Rhodovastum atsumiense: one gene and its partner. The protein of the gene in region 1 interacts with the protein of each later gene in a pairwise test. Links are inferred from orthologs where the notes say so. Each region holds a gene or a part of one and is shown in the gene's direction. Other genes may lie near its edges.

Evidence for each region. The genes of interacting proteins can lie anywhere in the genome.
Region 2: the proteins of NBY65_RS13925 (region 1) and ybgC interact in binary tests that used the Escherichia coli proteins (3 or more experiments, as listed by UniProt). The link is inferred for Rhodovastum atsumiense from one-to-one orthologs.

Annotation. Positions count from the first base shown.
Region 1 is NZ_OW485601.1:3,076,091-3,081,085, forward strand. What follows is about bases 2,046-4,992. They hold NBY65_RS13925 (acyl carrier protein), read left to right. Parts: upstream 2,046-3,372; coding sequence 3,373-3,612; downstream 3,613-4,992. Other genes in these bases: fabD (ACP S-malonyltransferase), read left to right, coding at 2,046-2,390; fabG (3-oxoacyl-[acyl-carrier-protein] reductase), read left to right, coding at 2,406-3,155; fabF (beta-ketoacyl-ACP synthase II), read left to right, coding at 3,653-4,915. In the rest of the region: NBY65_RS13910 (4Fe-4S binding protein), read right to left, coding at 1-1,211; more of fabD, read left to right, coding at 1,434-2,045. UniProt on the Escherichia coli protein: Carrier of the growing fatty acid chain in fatty acid biosynthesis.
Region 2 is NZ_OW485601.1:6,015,151-6,023,177, reverse strand. The notes cover bases 1,967-4,965. They hold ybgC (tol-pal system-associated acyl-CoA thioesterase), read left to right. Parts: upstream 1,967-3,245; coding sequence 3,246-3,686; downstream 3,687-4,965. Other genes in these bases: tolR (protein TolR), read left to right, coding at 4,502-4,965; tolQ (protein TolQ), read left to right, coding at 3,759-4,484; ruvB (Holliday junction branch migration DNA helicase RuvB), read left to right, coding at 2,209-3,249; ruvA (Holliday junction branch migration protein RuvA), read left to right, coding at 1,967-2,212. In the rest of the region: NBY65_RS27110 (TIGR00282 family metallophosphoesterase), read left to right, coding at 1-119; NBY65_RS27105 (YebC/PmpR family DNA-binding transcriptional regulator), read left to right, coding at 357-1,106; crossover junction endodeoxyribonuclease RuvC, read left to right, coding at 1,119-1,616; more of ruvA, read left to right, coding at 1,613-1,966; more of tolR, read left to right, coding at 4,966-5,035; NBY65_RS33930 (hypothetical protein), read left to right, coding at 5,076-6,095; Tol-Pal system beta propeller repeat protein TolB, read left to right, coding at 6,212-7,585; peptidoglycan-associated lipoprotein Pal, read left to right, coding at 7,800-8,027.

The DNA of each region.
Region 1 (4,995 bases):
GAGATCAGCGCGATCGGGGCGTACTGGTAGCCCAGTTCGGCGAAACGGGCGGCGAAGCTGCCGCGCGCGCCCACCTGCCGTGCCAGCACCGCGGCGGCCGCCGTGGTCGCCGCCAGCACCACCGTCAGCGCGATCATGCAGCCGATCATGAAGCCGTTGATCATCAGGAAATCGAGCCACATGAACGTCTCCCCGCGGTCGGGGTGGACGCTCATCAGCCAGGACGGGCCGATCGCGGTGATCCAGGCCCAGCCATGCTCGATTGCCCATTCGCCGAAGGCCTGCCGCGCGTCCTGGTAGGCGGGCAGCACCAGCCACAGGAAGCCGCCGAGCGCCACGCCGGTGTCGAGGAACAGGAACCACACCTCGGTCGGGTTGGGGTGGTGGTCGCGGATCGCCTCGATTTCCTCGCCCGGCCGGCGCAGCCGCAGCGACACCCCGCCGCGCGCGTCGGGGTTGACGCAGCGGAAGCAACTGATGCAGTGGCGCGATTCCGCCTTGTGCGGCAGGTCGATCATGGTCGGGCAGACGCCCTTTTCCGTGTACGCCTCCGGCCCGGGCAGGCGGGTCTTCGGGGCGAACTCCACGGCGCCGAGCCGGGCATAGAGACCGAGCACCCGGCCGATCGGGCACATGTGGCGGCACCAGGCGCGCTTGCGCCGGCCATAGAGGAACCCGATCACGATCGCCATCAGCATGGTGCCGCCGAAGATCTCGGCGGCTGCCTCGGGATGGTCGCGCACGCCGGTGGTCTGGCCGAGCAGGGTGATGACGATGAAGCTGACCAGCGGGGTGCCTTCCCAGCGCAGCCAGGCCGGGATCGGCCGGCGCAGGCCGACGCCGTTGGCCCATTCCGCCGCCGCGCCCATCGGGCAGAGCACGCCGCACCAGGCGCGCCCGGCGAAGATGACGGACAGGAACACCAGCGGGAACCACAGCCCCCACAGGGCATAGGAGGCGCCGACCCGCAGATTGTTCCAGGGGGTGGCGTCGCCGGGCGGGTCGGGCAGCAGCAGCGGCCCGCCGATCACCAGCAGGAACACCACGAACATCCCGGCATGCACCCAGGAGAGCTGCCGGCGATGCGTGACGAAGAACCGTTCCAGCAGCGCGGCGAGGCGGGCGATCCGTCCCGGGGAGGCGCCGGGCGGGGCGCAGGGGGAGCCGTGGGCGGGACATGTTTCGGCCAGGACGGCGGCAGGACCAACCACGACGGGGCTCCCGGGGCTGCAAGTGGGTCTGCAAGTGCGAGTCAGTCGCGATATTAAGAGGCGCCGGTCGATGCGGCGTCGATCGTTGCGCAGGGCTGGTCCGCGCGCCCGGCGCATGCCGTCTGCCGGGTCCCCGGTGTCGCCGGCAATTGACAGGGGCACGGGGCGAAGCTACGCCGCGCGCCCAATTGCCCCCCGCTTCTCATTTCGGGATTTTTCCGCATGCCGGTGCACGCCTTCATCTTCCCGGGCCAGGGCAGCCAGGCCGTGGGCATGGGGCGGGACCTCGCCGCCGCCTTCGCCGCCGCCCGCGAGGTCTTCGAAGAGGTCGACGAGACCCTGAAGCAGAAGCTGTCGAAGCTGATGTTCGAGGGACCGGCCGAGGAACTTACCCTCACCGAGAACACCCAGCCGGCGCTGATGGCGCATTCGCTGGCGGTGCTGCGCGTGCTGGAGCGCGAGGGCGGGCTGAAGCTGGCCGACAAGGCGGTGCTGGTCGCCGGCCACTCGCTCGGCGAGTACAGCGCGCTGGCCGCCGCCGGGGCCTTCACCCCCGCGCGGGCGGCCGCCCTGCTGCGGCTGCGCGGCCAGGCCATGCAGAAGGCGGTGCCGCCCGGCGAGGGCGCCATGGCCGCGCTGCTCGGCGCCGAGATGGAACTCGCCCGCGCGGTCTGCGCCGAGGCGGCGGAAGGCCCGGACGGCACGCAGGTGGTCTCGCCCGCCAATGACAACGGCGGCGGGCAGGTGGTGATCTCCGGCCACAAGGCCGCGGTCGACCGCGCCATCGAGGTGGCCAAGGCGAAGGGCGTGAAGCGGGCCATGCTGCTGCCGGTCTCCGCCCCGTTCCACTGCGCGTTGATGGCGCCGGCGGCGGATGCGATGGCCGAGGCGCTGGAGAAATCCCCGCCGGGCGCGCCCCTGGTGCCGGTGGTGGCCAATGTCACCGCCGCCAAGGTGACCGACCCGGCCGAGATTTCCCGGCTGCTGGTGCAGCAGGTGACCGCGACGGTGCGCTGGCGCGAATGCGTGAACGCGATGATCGAACTCGGCGTTACCAGCTTCGTCGAACTGGGCGCGGGCAAGGTGCTGTCCGGCCTGGTGCGGCGGATCGCCCCGGACGCGGCGACCGCCTCGGTCGGCACGCCGGCCGAGATCGAGCAGATCCTGAAGACTCTCTGAGACAAGGAAACAGCCATGTTCCGGCTGGACGGCAAGACCGCCCTGGTCACCGGTGCTTCCGGCGGCATCGGCGCCGCCATCGCCCGCACGCTGCACGCGCAGGGCGCGGTGGTGGCGCTGTCGGGCACGCGGCGCGAGGCGCTCGACGCCCTGGCGGCGGAGCTGGACGCGGTCTCCCCGGGCCGGGCGCATGTCTGCCCCGCCGATCTGCGCGACCCGGCCGCGGCCGATGCGCTGGTGGCGGCGGCCGAGGCGGCCGGCGGGCCGCTCTGGGCGCTGGTGAACAATGCCGGCTTCACCCGCGACATGCTCGCCCTGCGCATGAAGGACGAGGACTGGCAGGCGGTGCTGGACGTCGACCTGAGCGCGCCGTTCCGGCTGGCGCGGGCGGCGATGAAGGGCATGCTGAAGCGGCGCGCCGGGCGGATCGTCTCGATCTCGTCCATCGTCGGCCACACCGGCAATCCCGGCCAGGCCAACTACGCCGCCGCCAAGGCGGGGCTGGCCGGCATGAGCAAGGCGCTGGCCCAGGAAGTGGCCTCGCGCGGCATCACCGTGAACGTGGTGGCGCCGGGCTTCATCGCCACGCCGATGACCGACGACTTGTCGGACGCGCAGCGCGTCAAGCTGGCTGAGAGGATTCCGCTGGGCCGGCTCGGCCAGCCGGCGGACGTTGCGGCGGCGGTGCTGTATCTCGCCAGCGACGAGGCAGGGTGGGTCACTGGTACCACACTGCACGTCAATGGTGGCATGGCGATGGTCTGATTCGCCGGCTTTGGGCAGGTTGGACCCGTGCCGATGGTTGGCGATTGCGACTAAACCATGCTAAGCGCCGCGCGCCCTCGTCCGGGGCGGTGTACGCGGCGCAGTTCAGGTCTGTCCCGTGGGCCGGGCTGGTCCATCACAAACGGGACCAGGAAGGCGGGCGGACCGGGCGAGTGACGTTTAGACCAAGAACGGGCAGGCAGGAGCCAAAATTCCGATGAGCGAAATCGCCGATAAGGTGAAGAAGATCGTCGTCGAGCATCTCGGCGTCGAGGAAAGCAAGGTCACCCCCGAGGCGTCGTTCATCGACGACCTGGGCGCGGACAGCCTGGACACGGTCGAGCTGGTCATGGCCTTCGAAGAGGCCTTCGGCGTCGAGATCCCCGAGGACGCCGCCGAGAAGATCAGCACCGTGAAGGATGCGATCGAGTACATCGAGAAGCAGAAGGCGGCCTGAGCCGGAACACGGCAAAAGGGAAACGGCAAGGATGGCACCGATGCGGCGCGTTGTGGTGACGGGCATGGGCATCGCCTGCCCCCTGGGATTAGGGGTCGGGCATGTCTGGAAACGCCTGATCGAGGGCGAGTCAGGCATCAGCGCCATCCAGTCCTTCGACGTGAAGGACCTGCCGGCCAAGATCGCCGGCCAGCTTCCGAAGGGCAGCAAGGCCGAGGGCAAGCTGGACATCTCCGAATGGGTCCCGGTCAAGGACCAGCGGAAGATGGACAAGTTCATCCAGTACGCCCTGGTCGCCGCCACCGAGGCGGTCGAGGATTCCGGCTGGCAGCCGCAGGACGAGGAAAGCCGTTGCGCCACCGGCGTGATGATCGGCAGCGGCATCGGCGGGCTTGAGACGATCTACGACGCCTCGGTGCTGGTGCACGAGGGCAAGACGCGGCGTCTGTCGCCCTTCTTCATTCCCTCCGCGCTGATCAACCTCGCCTCCGGCCACGTCTCGATCAAGTACGGCTTCAAGGGCCCGAACCACAGCGTGGTGACGGCCTGCGCCACCGGCGTGCACGCGCTCGGTGACGCGGCCCGGCTGATCATGCTCGGCGACGCCGACGTGATGGTGGCGGGCGGAGCCGAATCCGCGGTGAACACGCTCGGCATCGCCGGGTTCTGCGCCGCGCGCGCGCTGTCCACCGGCTTCAACGAAACCCCCACCAAGGCCTCGCGCCCCTGGGACAAGGACCGCGACGGCTTCGTCATGGGCGAAGGCGCCGGCGTCCTGGTGCTCGAGGAATACGAGCACGCCAAGCAGCGCGGCGCGAAGATCTACGCCGAGGTCTGCGGCTACGGCCTCTCGGGCGACGCCTACCACATCACCGCCCCGGCCGAGGGCCATGACGGCGCCTTCCGCGCCATGAAGGCGGCGCTGAAGAACGGCGGCATCACCCCCGACCAGATCCAGTACGTGAACGCCCACGGCACCTCCACGCCGCTCGGCGACGACCTGGAACTGGACGCGGTGGAACGCTTCTTCGGCGATGCCGCGCGCGGCCTGGCGATGTCCTCGACCAAGTCCGCGACCGGGCACCTGCTCGGCGCCGCCGGCGCGATCGAGGCGGTGTTCTCGATCCTGGCGGTGCGCGACAACGTGGCGCCGCCGACGCTCAATCTCGACGCCCCGAGCCGGGAGAGCGTGATCGACCGGGTCGCCCATACCGCGCAGGAACGCCGCATCGACATCGCGCTGTCGAACAGCTTCGGCTTCGGCGGCACCAACGCCTCCATCCTGTTCCGCAAGGCGCCCTGAGCGCGCGTCGGACAGCAGCGATCCTCCCTCGCGATCCCGCCCGGGCCATCCCCGGGCGGGAGTTACCCGCGGTACCATCG
Region 2 (8,027 bases), 2.9 Mb from region 1 along the record:
AGGGCGAGTGCACCCTGTGCGGCACTTTCGTCGAGGTGGACGACATCACCGGCCTGGCGAAGCGCATCGAGCCGCTGCGCGTGGGCGGGCGGCTGTCGCAGACCATGCCGGCAGTGTAGAAGCCCTCCGAACGACCGCGACGGGAAGGCCAGGGCGCTGCCCTGGACCCGGCAGGGCTCTGCCCTGCACCCGCCAGGGGCCCGAGGCCCCTGGACCCCATTCCTTCGTGAACGGGTTCCAAGGGCGAAGCCCTTGGCGGAGGTGCAGGAGGCGGAGCCTCCTGCCGGGGTCCGGGGCAGCGCCCCGGCTCTCCCGTCGCGGTCGTCTTGCGCGGTTTTCAGCCCCGGGGAACGATCATGGCAGGCCATTCGCAGTTCAAGAACATCATGCACCGGAAGGGCGCGCAGGACGCCAAGCGCGCGCGCGCCTTCGCCCGGTTGATCCGCGAGATCACGGTTGCCGCGCGCAGCGGCCTGCCGGATCCTGCCTCCAACCCGCGCCTGCGCGCGGCGGTCATGGCGGCGCGCCAGGCCAACATGCCCAAGGACACGGTGGACCGGGCCATCAAGAAGGCGGTCGGGGCTGGCGCGGGCGACGACTACGCGGAGGTCCGCTACGAGGGCTACGGCCCCGCCGGCGTCGCGGTGATCATCGAGGCGCTGACCGACAACCGCAACCGCACCGCCGCCGATGTCCGCTCGGCCTTCGCCAAGCATGGCGGGGCGCTGGGCGAGACCAACAGCGTTTCTTTTCTGTTCTCGCGGCTCGGGGTGGTGCGCTATCCGGCATCGGTGGCGGACGAGGATTCGATGCTGGAGGCGGCGATCGAGGCGGGGGCGGACAATGTCGAGAGCGGTCCGGACGGGCACGAGGTGACCTGTGCCGCCGACAGCTTCTTCCCCGTGCGCGATGCGCTGGAGGCGAAGTTCGGCTCGCCCGAGGAGGCGAAGGTGGAATGGCGCCCGGCCACCACGGTGACGCTGGACGAGGAGAAGGCGGCGTCGCTGCTGAAGCTGCTCGACGTGCTGGAGGACAATGACGACGTGCAGAACGTCTATGCCAATTTCGACATTCCCGAAGCCGTGCTGGCGAAGCTCTCGGGCTGAGGGGAGGCGACGCTGGTCTGCCTGCTCGGCATCGATCCTGGGTTGCGCTTCACCGGCTGGGGGCTGGTGGAGGCCGATGGCAACCGGTTGCGTCATCTCGGCGACGGGGTGATCCCCACCGATTCGGACGATCCGGTGCCGGAGCGGCTGCGCCGGCTGCACGAGGGGCTGACCGCGCTGATCGCCGAGTATCACCCGCAGGAGGCGGCGGTGGAGGAGACCTATGTCAACCGCAACGGTGCCTCCACGCTCAAGCTTGGCTATGCGCGCGGGGTGGCGTTGCTGGTGCCGGCGCTGGCGGGGATCTCGGTGGCGGAGTACGGCGCCATGGCGGTGAAGCAGTCGGTGGTCGGCACCGGCGCCGCGAGCAAGGATCAGGTGCAGATGATGGTGCGCCGGTTGCTGCCGGGGGCGCTGATCCGGCGCGCGGACGCGGCGGATGCGCTGGCGGTGGCGATCTGCCATGCGCATCACCGCGCGACGGCGCGGCGCTGGGCAGGGGTGCGATGATCGCGCAGCTCCGTGGCCGGGTCGAGCAGATCGAGGCCGATCGCTGCGTCATCGACGTGAACGGCGTCGGCTATCTGGTGCAGGCCTCCACCCGCACCCTGGCCATGCTGCCGGCCGGCGAGATCGCCACCGTGCTGGTCGAGACCCAGGTGCGGGAAGACGCCATCACCCTGTTCGGCTTCGCCGAGGCCGCCGAGCGGGAATGGTTCCGGCTGCTGACCACGGTGCAGGGGGTGGGGGCGCGGGTGGCGCTGAATATCCTCTCCGCCCTCTCGCCACGCGATCTGGTGGGGGCGATCCAGGCGGGCGACCGCGGCTCGCTGACGCGGGCGCAGGGCGTGGGGGCGAAGCTCGCGGTGCGGCTGCTGACGGAATTGCGCGAGAAGGCTGGCGGCATGCCGGTGGGGGTCGGCTTCTCGCCGGTGCTGCCGCCGCCGGTCGGCGGGGTGGAGGCGGATGCGCTGTCCGCCCTGTTGAACCTGGGCTACCGCCGGCCGGAGGCGGCGGCGGCGCTGGAGCGGGTGATGCAGCGGCTGGGCGATGACGCGGCGCTGGACGCGGTGATCCGCGAGGGCCTGAAGGAACTGGCAAGGTGAGCAAGGACGATCGCCCCGTCTCCCCCGCGCGCGCCGAGGAGGATGCCGCCGAGGCATCGTTGCGGCCGCAGACGCTCGCCGAGTTCATCGGCCAGAAGGCGTCGCGGGAGAACCTGTCCATCTTCATCCAGGCCGCGCGCGCCCGCGGCGAGGCGCTGGACCACGTGCTGCTGCACGGTCCGCCCGGCCTGGGCAAGACCACGCTGGCGCAGATCGTGGCGCGCGAGCTGGGCGTCGGCTTCCGCGCCACCTCCGGCCCGGTGATCCAGCGCGCCGGCGACCTCGCGGCGATCCTGACCAACCTGCAGCCGCGCGACGTGCTGTTCATCGACGAGATCCACCGGCTGCAGCCGGCGATCGAGGAAGTCCTTTATCCGGCGATGGAGGATTTCCAGCTCGACCTGATCATCGGAGAAGGGCCGGCGGCGCGCAGCGTGCGCATCGACCTCGCGCCCTTCACCCTGGTGGGCGCCACCACGCGGGCGGGGCTGCTCGCGACTCCGTTGCGGGATCGATTCGGCATCCCGCTGCGCCTGGTGTTCTACACGCCGGAGGAACTGGAACTGATCGTGCGCCGCGGCGCGCAGAAGCTGGGCTTCGGCCTGACGCCGGAGGGCGCGTCGGAGATCGCCCGGCGCAGCCGCGGCACGCCGCGCATCGCCGGGCGGCTGCTGCGGCGGGTGCGCGACTTCGCCCTGGTGCAGGGCGACGATCCGGTGGACCGCCCGACCGCCGACGCCGCGCTGCGGCGGCTGGAGGTGGACCGGCTGGGGCTCGATGCCATGGACCGGCGCTATCTGCGCCGCATCGCCGAGCACCACCATGGCGGCCCGGTCGGGGTGGAGACGCTGGCGGCGGCGCTGGCCGAGGCGCGCGACACGCTCGAGGACGTGGTGGAGCCCTTCCTGATCCAGGAGGGCCTGGTGCTGCGCACCAGCCGCGGGCGCATGCTGGGCGAGCGCGGCTGGAAGCATCTGGGGCTGCCGCCGCCCGCGGGCACGCAGCCGACGCTCGATCTGCTGGGAGAGGAAGAATGAGCGAACGATACGAATCGGCGTCGCAACCGGGCGGCCATCGTTATCGTTTGCGTACCTATTACGAGGACACCGATGCCGGCGGGGTGGTCTATCACGCCAACTATCTGCGATTCGCCGAGCGGGCGCGAACCGAAGCGTTGCGCGACGCCGGCGTTCCGCACGCGGAAATGGCATCACAGCATGGCCTAATCTTCATGGTGCATCGTCTCGAAGTGGATTATCTCGCACCGGCGCGGCTGGACGATGCGCTGGTGGTGGTGACGCGGGCGGTCTCGGTGCGGCCGGCCTCCGTGCAGGTGCGCCAGTCCATCTTCCGCGAGGGTGAGGAACGACCACTGGCGGTGCTGGAGGTGCGGCTGGCCTGTGTGCGGGCTGCCGACCAGCGCCCCGGGCGAGTGCCGGCCCGCTGGCATGACGCCCTGGTGTCGCTTTCGTAAGGCCACGAATCGGCCGTAATGCCAACTGTATGAGGTCGCGCGCGGCCGGTGGTCGCGCTGCTGTTGAGGGGAATGGCGGAATTGGACCGGGCGGTTGACGCGGTGAACATCGGAACGGCGGCCGGCGACCTGTCGATCCTGAGCCTGTTCTTGCAGGCCGACATTGTCGTCAAGCTGGTGATGATCCTGCTGGTGCTGGCCAGCGTGTGGGTCTGGGCGATCGTGTTCGAGAAGATCACCACCCTGCGTCGGGTCAACAAGGCGGCCGACAGCTTCGAGGACCGGTTCTGGTCCGGCGGCAGCCTCGACGAGCTGTTCGAGGACGAGGGCGCCAAGCCCACCCATCCGATGGCGACCGTCTTTGGCGCCGCGATGGCGGAATGGCGCCGTTCGGCCCGCGTGGCCGGCGCCGACGTCGCCCGCAGCGGCGTGCGCGACCGGGTGGAGCGGGCGATGAACGTCGCCATCCAGCGCGAGATGGAGCGGATGGAGCGCTGGATGATCTTCCTGGCCTCGGTCGGCTCGACCGCCCCCTTCGTCGGCCTGTTCGGCACGGTCTGGGGCATCATGCATTCGTTCTCGGCGATCGCGGCGATGCACAACACCAATCTCGCCGTGGTGGCGCCGGGCATCGCCGAGGCGCTGTTCGCCACCGCGATCGGCCTGGTCGCGGCCATTCCGGCCGTGCTGGCCTACAACAAGATCAGCACCGACCTCGCGCGCTTCGCTGCCCGGCTGGAACAGTTCGCCACCGAGTTCGGTGCGATCCTGTCGCGCCAGAGCGAGGAGCGCGCCTGAGGTAAGGAGAGACGACGATGGCCGCATCCCTGCAGGGTCCCGGACGGGGCCGCGGCCGCTACCGGCCGCTCGCCGAGATCAACGTGACCCCGCTGGTCGACGTCATGCTGGTGCTGCTGATCATCTTCATGGTGACGGCGCCGCTGATGAGCAGCTCGGTCAATGTCGACCTGCCCAAGGTCAACGCCACCCCGATCAACCAGGACAACGAGCCGCTGCAGGTTTCAGTGAATGCGCAGGGCCAGGTGTTCCTGATGGATTCGCAGGTGGAACTGTCTGAACTGGTGGCCAAGCTGCAGGCGATCGCCCAGGACCAGAAGGACCGGCGCATCTTCGTGCGCGGCGACCGCGGCAACACCTATGGCCGGATGATGGAGGTGATGGGCACCATCATCCAGGGCGGCTTCACCAAGGTCTCGCTGCTGACCGAGCAGGTTTCCGGCAAGGCCGCTTCCTCGGCGCCGGGCGCGGCACCTGCCGTTACCGCGCCGGCCCCGGCCAGTGCGCCGGCCCCGGTGGGCGCGGCGCCACGCCGGCAGGGCCGCGGCTGAGGCCAGGCAGACGACAGCCCGGCCAGGTGGTGCTTTGCCCATGTTCACGCCCGTGACCCGCCTTCTGTTCTGGTGGCGGACTCGTACCCCGCTCAGCCGCAGCGCCGCCGTCTCGGCGCTGCTGCATCTGCTGGTTTTCCTGCTGCTGGTGACCGGCCTCAATATCCGCATGCCGGAAGAGCCGCCGCTGATGGAGGTGGAACTGGCGATGGAGACGGCCGAGCAGGGGCCGCCCCAGGAAGCGCCGAAGGCCAACGTGCCGAGCCCGCTGCCGGCGCCCTCTTCGCGGCCGGCGCCGCAGGTGACGCCGCAGCCGCCGATTCCGGAGCCGCCCAAGCCGCAGCCGGTCGAGCCGCCGCCGCCTCCTCCTCCTCCGCCGCCTCCACCCCCGCCGCCGCCCACGCCGGAACCGCCGCCGCCGACGCCGCAGCCGCCCGCGCCGCCGCCGCCTTCGCCGGAGCCGTCGCCGCTGCCGGTGCCGCCGCCGCCGCCGCCCGCGCCCCCGGCGCCGCCGCCGCCCACGCCGCAGCCGCAACCGCCGGCCCCGACTCCGCCGCGGGTGCCGCCGCCCCCGGCGCCGCCGAGCCGCACCAGCCAGCCCAACGTGACGAAGAATCCGGCGCCTGACAGCCCGGCGCTGGAGAACACGCTCGAGCGGCTGCGCGCGCTGCAGCGCCAGCAGCAGCCGCCGACCGCGCGCGCCAACCCCGCCCAGGGCAGCAGCGGCGGCAGCCCGAACGGCACGCTGACTGACAAGCTCAACACCGCCCAGCGCGGCGCCATCGGCGAGCGGGTGCGGGAATGCTGGACCAAGGACGCCGGCGCGCTCGACCTCGAGAAGATGCAGGTGCTGCTGATGGTCACCGTCGACGGCGAGGGCGTGGCACGTGACGCGGTCGTGGCCGACGAGGATCGCGGCCGTCTTGGCGATCCGCGCTTCCGCGCTTTCGCCGAACGGGCGGTACGTGCGGTGCTCAACCCGCGCTGCGCCAACCTGCCGATGCCGCAGGGAGTGGTCCAGGGCGGCCGGGGCACGCTGAAGTTTCGTTTCAGACCATAAACGAAGACGATCTCGGCCGGGAATTCACCCCGATGACAGATCATGGCATGTGCTGCACGGATATCCTCCGGCAGTTGCGACCGATTCCTGAGATTTCTGCGGACAGGTGACCTAGCATGACGGATGACCTGAAGCCTTCCCGCCGCGTCCTCATCGCCGGCACGGCGGCGACGCTGTTTGCCCCGGCCATCGCCGCGCGACGGTCCTGGGCGCAGGATGCCGCACCCGGCAGTGCGGTGATCGACGTCAACCGTGCGCGGACCGACCCGATTCCGATCGCCATCCCCCCGCTCGTGGCGGGCGGCGGCGACACGGCGCGGCTCGGCCAGGACATCGCCGGCGTCATTTCCAACAATCTCGGCCGCTCCGGGCTGTTCCGGCCGATCGACCCGGCCGCCTTCATCAAGGCGCAGGGCGGCGGCGACGTGCCGAACTTCCAGAACTGGAAGGCGATCGGCGCGCAGGCGCTGGTGACCGGACGGGTGGAAAGCCAGGGCGGCGACAAGGTCCGGGTGGAATTCCGCCTGTGGGACGTGCTGCCCGGCCAGCAGATCCAGGGCACCGCCTATACCACCACGCTGTCGAACTGGCGGCGCATCGCCCATATCATCAGCGACGTGATCTACGAGCGCCTGCTGGGCGAGAAGGGCTATTTCGACACGCGCATCGTCTACATCGCCGGCAGCGGGCCGCGCGACCGGCGCGTCAAGCGGCTGGCGATCATGGACCAGGACGGCGAGAACAACCGCTTCCTGACCGATGGCGGCTTCATGGCGCTGACGCCGCGATTCCATCCGACGCGCGATGAAATCGCCTTCATGAGCTACCTGAACAACCGGCCGCGGGTCTACCTGTTCGATCTCGGCTCCGGCCGGCAGCGTCTTCTCGGCAATTTCGACGGCATCACCCTCTCGCCGCGGTTCTCGCCGGATGGCGGCAGCGTCGTCATGGCGCAGACCACCAGCACCGGTGGCTCGGCGATCATCCAGGTGCCGGTGGGCGGCGGCGGCGGGCGGCGGCTGACCGATGGCAGCGCCATCGACGTCTCGCCCTGCTTCAGCCCGGACGGCTCGCAGATCGTGTTCAACTCCGACCGCGGTGGCGATCAGCAGCTCTATGTCATGAGCGCGGGCGGGGGGGGCGCGCGGCGCATCAGCTATGGCCAGGGCCGCTACGCGACGCCGGTCTGGTCGCCACGCGGCGACCTGATCGCCTTCACCCGCTTCGGCGGCAGCGGTTTCGCGATCGGGGTGATGCGGCCGGACGGATCGGGGGAACGGATTCTCTCCGAGAGCTATTTCTGCGAAGGGCCGACCTTCGCCCCGAATGGCCGCGTCATCATGTTCTGGCGCGAATCGCCGGCGCGCGACGCCCGTGGCTCCGGCTTCTCGGCGCGGCTCTATTCGATCGACATCACCGGCTTCAATGAACGGGCGGTGACGACACCGACGGATGCATCCGATCCGGCCTGGTCACCGCTGGGCGCTTAAAAAACATGCGGAGCGGCGAGGCACTGTGGTACGGATGCATAGGTTCATGGATGACATGTGCCTTCCAGATGACAGCAATCCTTGACCGCGTTCATTCCGCCGGTCTAATGCGACCATGTATTGGCAACGGCGCTTCGACCGGAGCCGTCGCTCCGCCTGTACGGCCGATGATCAGATCGTCAAGATCAGCAGCTCTTCCAGGGATGCAACACCGATGAACATCAAGATGCTGGGCGCCTTCGCCGCCGTCGCTCTCGTTGCGGCCTGCGCGAACACGGACCAGGGCGCAACTGCCGGGTCCGGCGCGCAAGTCACCACGGCGGGCCCGGTTCCGGGCAGCCAGGAGGATCTGGTGAAGAACGTGGGGGACCGCGTCTTCTACGCTTTCGACAAGTCCTCGCTGCAGGCCGAGGCCCGCTCCACTCTGGACCGTCAGGCCGCC